DNA from 2 places in the Streptomyces deserti genome. Region 2 is predicted to be linked to the other one. Evidence: riboswitches for the same ligand, from Rfam matches in the RefSeq annotation. Region 2 holds a riboswitch; the other holds the start of a gene.

Region 1 (3,398 bases), on a different contig from region 2:
GTAGTAGCGGCGGCCCGGGTAGCCCTCGGCGTATTTGTTGGTGAGGACCGAGCCCTGCGCCTCCATGACCGCGACCGGCGCGAAGTTCTCCGAGGCGATCATCTCGAGGGTGGACTGCTGGCGCCGCAGCTCGGCGTCGACCGCGGCGGCGACGGCCGGGTCGAGCTCGTGCAGCGGGGCGTTCAGAAGAGACGTCATGTACGGGCTCCTCAGCCGGCGATGTGGGCGTCGTACTCGGCGGCGGAGAGCAGGTCGGCCGGCTCGTCCGTGAGGCGCACCTTGAACAGCCAGCCGCCCTCGAAGGGGGCCGAGTTCACCAGCGACGGGTCGTTCACGACGTCCTCGTTGACCTCGGTGACCTCACCGGAGACCGGGGAGTACAGGTCGGACACCGACTTGGTCGACTCCAGCTCGCCGCAGGTCTCGCCCGCGGTCACCGTGGCACCGACCTCCGGGAGCTGGACGAAGACGACGTCGCCGAGCGCGTTGGCCGCGTGCTCCGTGATGCCGACCGTCGCGACACCGTCCTCGGCGGCCGACAGCCACTCGTGCTCCTTGCTGTAGCGCAGCTGCTGGGGGTTGCTCATGGCCTGAATTCTCCTGTACGCGGGGGAGTGCTGATGAATGGGGGACTACTGAAACCGCTGCTGAGCAGCGTGAATGTGCGCGGGGTCACGCGGGGCCGCGCGTCAAGTGTCTACTTCTGGCGCTTGTAGAACGGCAGCGCCACGACCTCGTACGGCTCGTGGGTGCCCCGGATGTCCACCGCGACGCCCGGCGTGCCCGGCGCCGCGTGCGCCGGGTCGACGTACGCCATCGCGATCGGCCTGCCCAGCGTGGGGGAGGGGGCGCCGGAGGTGACCTCGCCGATCACCTCGCCGCCGGCGACGACCGTGTACCCGGCGCGCGGGACGCGGCGGCCCTCGGCGACCAGGCCGACGAGGACCCGGGGAGGCTGCGAGGCGGCCCGCTCGGCGGCCCGCTCCAGGGCCGCGCGGCCGACGAAGTCGCCCTCCTTGTCGAACTTCACCACCCGGCCGAGCCCGGCGTCGAACGGGGTGAGCCCGGTCGACAGCTCGTGCCCGTACAGCGGCATGCCCGCCTCCAGGCGCAGCGTGTCCCGGCAGGACAGCCCGCACGGGACCAGTCCGGCGCTCTCGCCCGCCTTGCTCAGCGCCTGCCACAGCTCGACCGCGTGCTCGGGCTTCACGAACAGTTCGAAGCCGTCCTCGCCGGTGTAGCCGGTACGGGCGATCAGCGCCGGGACACCGGCGACCGTGCCGGGCAGCCCGGCGTAGTACTTCAGGCCGTCGAGGTCGGCGTCGGTGAGGCTCTTCAGGATCCCCGGGGACTCGGGCCCCTGGACGGCGATCAGCGCGTAGGCGTCACGGTCGTCGCGCACCTCGGCGTCGAAGCCGGCGGACCGTTCCACGAGGGCGTCCAGCACCACCTGGGCGTTGGAGGCGTTGGCGACGACCAGATATTCGGGGGCCTCGGTCTCGGCGAGCCGGTAGACGATCAGGTCGTCCAGGATGCCGCCGTCCTCCCGGCAGATCATGGTGTAGCGGGCGCGGCCGACCTTGACGGCGCCGATGTTGCCGACCAGCGCGTAGTCGAGGAGCGCGGCCGCCTGGGCGCCGGTCACCGTGATCTCGCCCATGTGCGAGAGGTCGAACAGCCCGGCCTTCGTACGGACGGCGGTGTGCTCGTCGCGCTCGGAGCCGTAGCGCAGGGGCATGTCCCAGCCGGCGAAGTCGGTCATCGTCGCGCCGAGCGCACGGTGCACGGCATCGAGCGCGGTATGGCGGAGCGGATGGGACGCGGGGGATACAGGGGAATCGGCACTGCTCATCGGTCGGTCGTCTCCCAGGGCATGACGGCGAGGTCGTTCCTCCCCATCTGTCATCGGAACCTGAGAGGTTCGCCACGACCGCCACAGGGACGATCACGGCTTGCACCTTGGGTGGGACCGCCCCTTCCGGTCGTCAGGGGTGGCCCGCTTTTCAGATGTGCCTCGCCCGCGCGGTAACGGGGCCTGAGAGATTCAAGGGAGGGACTTGCTCCTTCGGCGCCCCAGCGACAGTGTGCTGGGAACTCTCCCGCGCGGATTCAAACGGCCGGTATGCAGTTGGCGCGCACATCATTGCACGCATCTCTCGGGCGTGGCAGGGGGACCTTTCACAGGGAACGCACAGCGTGCACAGGCGATCACAGCAGGCTGTGACACGCCTGTTGCGGGAAGTGAACGAAAACACGAGACCTCCGGCATTACCTTCTCTTTACACTCGGCGGGGATGGGACTCGTACCTGGCCCCAGGGGAGGACGATCACGGTGAACAGGACCACGGCGTACGCCACGACCACGGGCATGGCGCTGCCCAAGCAGCCCGACCCGGCTCGGGAGGCGTGCGGCCCACTGCGGTCACCCGTCGTCCGTGATCTGCGGGAGAGGGGCGGCCGCAGCCCGCACGCCCTGCTCTTCGCCCCGCAGGACCTCGTCGTGATCACCGGTCTGCCCGGCAGCGGCAAGTCCACCCTCATGCGGCGCGCCGTCAAGGGGGTGCGCATCGACTCCCAGGACACGCGCGACCGCTGGGACACCCGGATGCCCCGCTTCCTCCCCTACGCCGTCTACCGCCCGCTCGTCCGCCTCGCCCACTACACCGGGCTGCGCCGCGCCCTGCGCACCGGCGAAGGGATCGTCGTGCACGACTGCGGCACGCAGGCCTGGGTGCGCCGCTGGCTGGCCCGCGAGGCCCGCCGCCGGGGCGGCGTCCTGCACCTGCTGCTGCTCGACGTCACGCCGGAACAGGCCCTGGCCGGCCAGCGCGAACGCGGCCGCGGGGTCTCGCGCTACGCCTTCCTGCGGCACCGCGCGGCCACCACCCGCCTGCTGCGCTCCGTCGAGAAGGGCGACCTGCCCGCCGGCTGCGGCTCGGCGATCCTCGTGGACCGGGACGCGGCGAACACCCTGCGCCGCATCGGCTTCACGGGCTGAACGCCGGGGTGCGGTACCGGTTAGCCTTTCAGCCACAGCAGGTTCCAGGCAGGCGGTAGGCAGATGGACTTCCCGGCGGACTTCTCCGCGGACTTCCCGGCGCAGGCGCACCCCCACCCGCACGGCGGATGGCCCGGCAACGAGCTGGAGGAGGTGCTCTCGGCGTCCCTCGGCGTCGGACCGTCGGCCGGCGGCCGGATCATCGAGGTGCTCGGCCGGAGCTTCGTCTGGATCCCGCTGCCCAATGGCGGCGGCCCGCACAGCGGCCCCCTCGACCTGCCCTCCCTGGAGATCGAGGGGCAGGCGTATGTGCCGGTGTTCAGCTCCGAGGAGCAGTTCCGCCAGGTGGTCGGCGCCCACATGGCGTACACCATCGCCCCGGCCGTGGAGTTCGCCCGCG
Region 2 (3,398 bases):
TGCAGCGACACCTTGTCGTACCCGGTGACCTCGGCGAGACGTTCCTCCAGCTCACGGATGAGCGTGAGGTACCCCTGCGCCTGCTCGGCGGGCGCGAAGGGGTGCAGCTGCCCGAACTCGGGCCAGGTGACCGGCTCCATCTCGGTCGTCGCGTTGAGCTTCATCGTGCACGAGCCCAGCGGGATCATGCCGCGGTCCAGTGCGTAGTCCCGGTCAGCCAGCCGGCGCAGGTAGCGCAGCATCGCCGTCTCGGAGCGGTGCTGGTGGAAGACGGGGTGCGTCAGGTACTCGTCGGTGCGCAGCAGCGCGGCCGGGAGGGATTCCTCGGTCACCGCGTCCAGCGCCTCGATGTCGCCCTCGACCCCGAACGCGGCCCATACGGCACCCACCTGGGCCCGCGTGGTCGTCTCGTCGCAGGCGATGGACAGGTGGTCGGCGTCGACGTGCCAGAGGTTGACACCGTTCTCACGCGCGGCGGCGACGACCTCGGCGGCACGGCCCGCGACGCGCACGGTCAGCGTGTCGAAGAAGGCGCCGTGCACGACCTCGACGCCACCGGCCTCGAGCCCCGCGGCGAGGATGGTGGCGTACCGGTGGGTGCGTCGCGCGATGCCCTTCAGGCCCTCGGGCCCGTGGTAGACGGCGTACATCCCCGCCATCACGGCGAGCAGCACCTGCGCGGTGCAGATGTTGCTGGTGGCCTTCTCACGGCGGATGTGCTGCTCGCGCGTCTGCAGCGCGAGCCGGTACGCCCTGTTCCCGTCCGTGTCGACGGACACGCCGACGAGCCGCCCGGGCAGGCTCCGCGCGAACGTCTCCCGCACCGCCATGTATCCGGCGTGCGGCCCGCCGAAGCCCATCGGCACGCCGAAGCGCTGCGTCGTCCCGACCGCGATGTCCGCGCCGAGCTCGCCCGGCGACTTCAGGAGTGTCAGCGCGAGCAGATCGGCGGCGACGGTGACGAGCGCGCCGAGCTCGTGCGCCTGGTCGATGACCGGCTTGATGTCGCGTACGGCCCCGGAGGCACCCGGGTACTGGATCAGCACGCCGTTGATCTCACGCTCGGCGACCTCGGCCGGGATGCCCTCGCCGAGGTCGGCGACGACGACCTCGACACCGGTCGGTTCGGCACGGGACTGGATCACGGCGATGGTCTGCGGCAGCGCGTCCGCGTCGACCAGGAACAGGCCCTTCTTGTTCTTGCCCATACGCCGGGACAGCGCCATCGCCTCGGCGGCCGCGGTGCCCTCGTCCAGCAGCGAGGCCCCGGAGGTCGGCAGACCGGTGAGGTCGGCGACCATCGTCTGGAAGTTGAGCAGCGCCTCCAGCCGACCCTGCGAGATCTCAGGCTGGTACGGCGTGTAGGCCGTGTACCAGGCCGGGTTCTCCATGACGTTGCGCAGGATGACGGGCGGCGTGAAGGTGCCGTAGTACCCGAGCCCGATCATGGAGTCGAGGACCTGGTTGCGGTCGGCCAGCGACCGCAGCTCGGCCAGCACCTCGGCCTCACTGCGCGCGCCCGGCAGGTCGAGCGCGTCGGTGTTCTTGATCACATCCGGGACCGCGGCGGCGGTGAGCTCGTCGAGCGAGCCGTAGCCGACCTGCGCGAGCATCTTGGCCCGCGCCTCCTGGTCGGGCCCGATGTGGCGCTGCTCGAAGGGGATTCCCTGCTCGAGCTCGGAGAGCGGAGTGCGATGGGCGGTCATTGCGGAGGCCTCCTGGTCTGACACGACCTTCGAGGGGCACCACGGCACGGGTGCCCGGACGGCCTCCCCCTCTGTCATCTCAACCTGAGAGCTTCACCGGATCGCCCCAAAGCGCCCGGCTTTCACCGTCGGTGAGAGCGGAAGCCGTCGACACCCGCTCTGCTTTCCAGAGTGACCTCGTCCGTGCGGTACGTGGGCCTGAGAGATTCCGGGGAGGATTTGCTCCTTCGGCGCCTCCGATGGTGCCTGGAGGACTCTCCCGCACGGGGTCAGCAGCCGTCTGCCAGCCTACCAGCGAGGTCAACGCCCGGGCCTTCGAGTGGCCGCGTTCCCAATTGTGCCGTTTTGTAGTGCTTACGAATGAGTTGCGACCAGTTGGAGGGCACGTGCGAACCGACATCGATCCGCGCAACCTGATAGGCCGCAAGGCGTTCGACCGGAACGGCACCAAGATCGGCACGATCGACGAAATCTACCTCGACGACGCCACCGGCGTCCCGGAGTGGGCCGCGATACGGACCGGCCTGTTCAGCAGGGACGCCTTCGTCCCCCTGGAGCCCAGCGAGCTGATCGACGGCGCCCTCCACGTCCCCTTCGACCGCGCCCTGATCAAGGATGCCCCCGACTTCGGCGTCGGCCGCCACCTCTCCCCGGAGCAGGAACTCCAGCTCTACCACCACTACGGTCTCGACGTGGCCGCTCCTCCCCCGCTCCCGGACCACGAGGTCGGCAGACTCGCGGGCACGGACGAGACGGCCTGAGACCGGGCTCGCGGTCCTGCACCCCCGTCGGCGGGAAACCGTCGAGACGAGCCCAGCCCGGCCAGGCCCGGGCTCCTGTCCGCCTCAGCCCTGGCTCGCCGACCGCGCGTCCACGGACCCCGCATCCGCATCCGCATCGGACCCCCCGCCCTCCCCGGGTCTTCGCGGCACCAGCGGCAGCGGATCCGCCGGCTCCAGGTCCGGATCGTCGATCCGGAACGTCCGCACCCGCCCGGGCTCCGACTCGGGCGTCTCGAACCGCACGGTGACCCGCCCGAGTCCGCTGCCCTGCACCCACCCGTGCCCGTACTCGGCGTGCCGCACGTCGTGCCCCGCGGGCCATCTCCGCTCGACGGGCGCCTGCTGCTCCTCGACGGGCACCTCCTCGGGTTCCTCGACGGGACTGTCGGCCCGCTCCCCCGCCGCCTGCGCGAACAGATCCTCCTGCGTGTAGTCGGCGAGCCCGCTGACCCCGACCCCGAGCAGCCGTACGCCACCCGTCGTGTCGACCGAGTCCAGCAGCCGGGCCGCCGCCTCCCGGATCACCGCCGGATCGTCAGTGGGCCCGCGCAGCGTCTCGGACCGGGTGAGGGTCGAGAAGTCGTACCGCCGCACCTTCAGCACGATGGTCCGCCCCGACAGCCCGGCCCCGCGCAGCCGCCGCACGCACCGGTCGGCGAGCCGCTGCACCTCCAGCCCGACCCGCACCCGGTCGTGGATGTCCACGTCGTACGTGTCCTCCACCGACACCGACTTCGCCTCCCGCTCGGCCACCACGGGCCGCTCGTCCCGCGCCAGCGCCATCGCGTACAGGGCGTGCCCGTGGGCCTTGCCCAGCAGCCGTACGAGTTCGTCCTCACCGGCCTCGGCGAGTTCCTCGACGGTGTGGATCCCGGCACGCCGCAGATGGTCACCGGTCGCCGGGCCCACA

What was found. A riboswitch is a leader RNA that binds a small molecule or an ion and turns the genes downstream of it on or off. The one in region 2 is predicted to bind glycine.
Region 1: another riboswitch for glycine. It lies ahead of gcvT (glycine cleavage system aminomethyltransferase GcvT); the one in region 2 lies ahead of gcvP (aminomethyl-transferring glycine dehydrogenase).

The regions. Positions count from the first base shown of each region.
Region 1 covers NZ_BAAGRZ010000016.1:142,271-145,668, reverse strand. The annotation lists gene glyA (serine hydroxymethyltransferase) at 1-198, opposite strand, end outside; gene gcvH (glycine cleavage system protein GcvH) at 210-587, opposite strand; gene gcvT (glycine cleavage system aminomethyltransferase GcvT) at 698-1,852, opposite strand; glycine riboswitch at 1,890-2,013, opposite strand; glycine riboswitch at 2,014-2,112, opposite strand; gene ACYVMZ_RS24850 (AAA family ATPase) at 2,333-2,998, shown strand; gene ACYVMZ_RS24845 (enhanced serine sensitivity protein SseB) at 3,062-3,398, shown strand, end outside.
Region 2 covers NZ_BAAGRZ010000058.1:2,477-5,874, forward strand. The annotation lists gene gcvP (aminomethyl-transferring glycine dehydrogenase) at 1-1,706, opposite strand, end outside; glycine riboswitch at 1,883-1,978, opposite strand; gene ACYVMZ_RS38350 (PRC-barrel domain-containing protein) at 2,093-2,467, shown strand; gene ACYVMZ_RS38355 (DNA polymerase IV) at 2,552-3,398, opposite strand, start outside.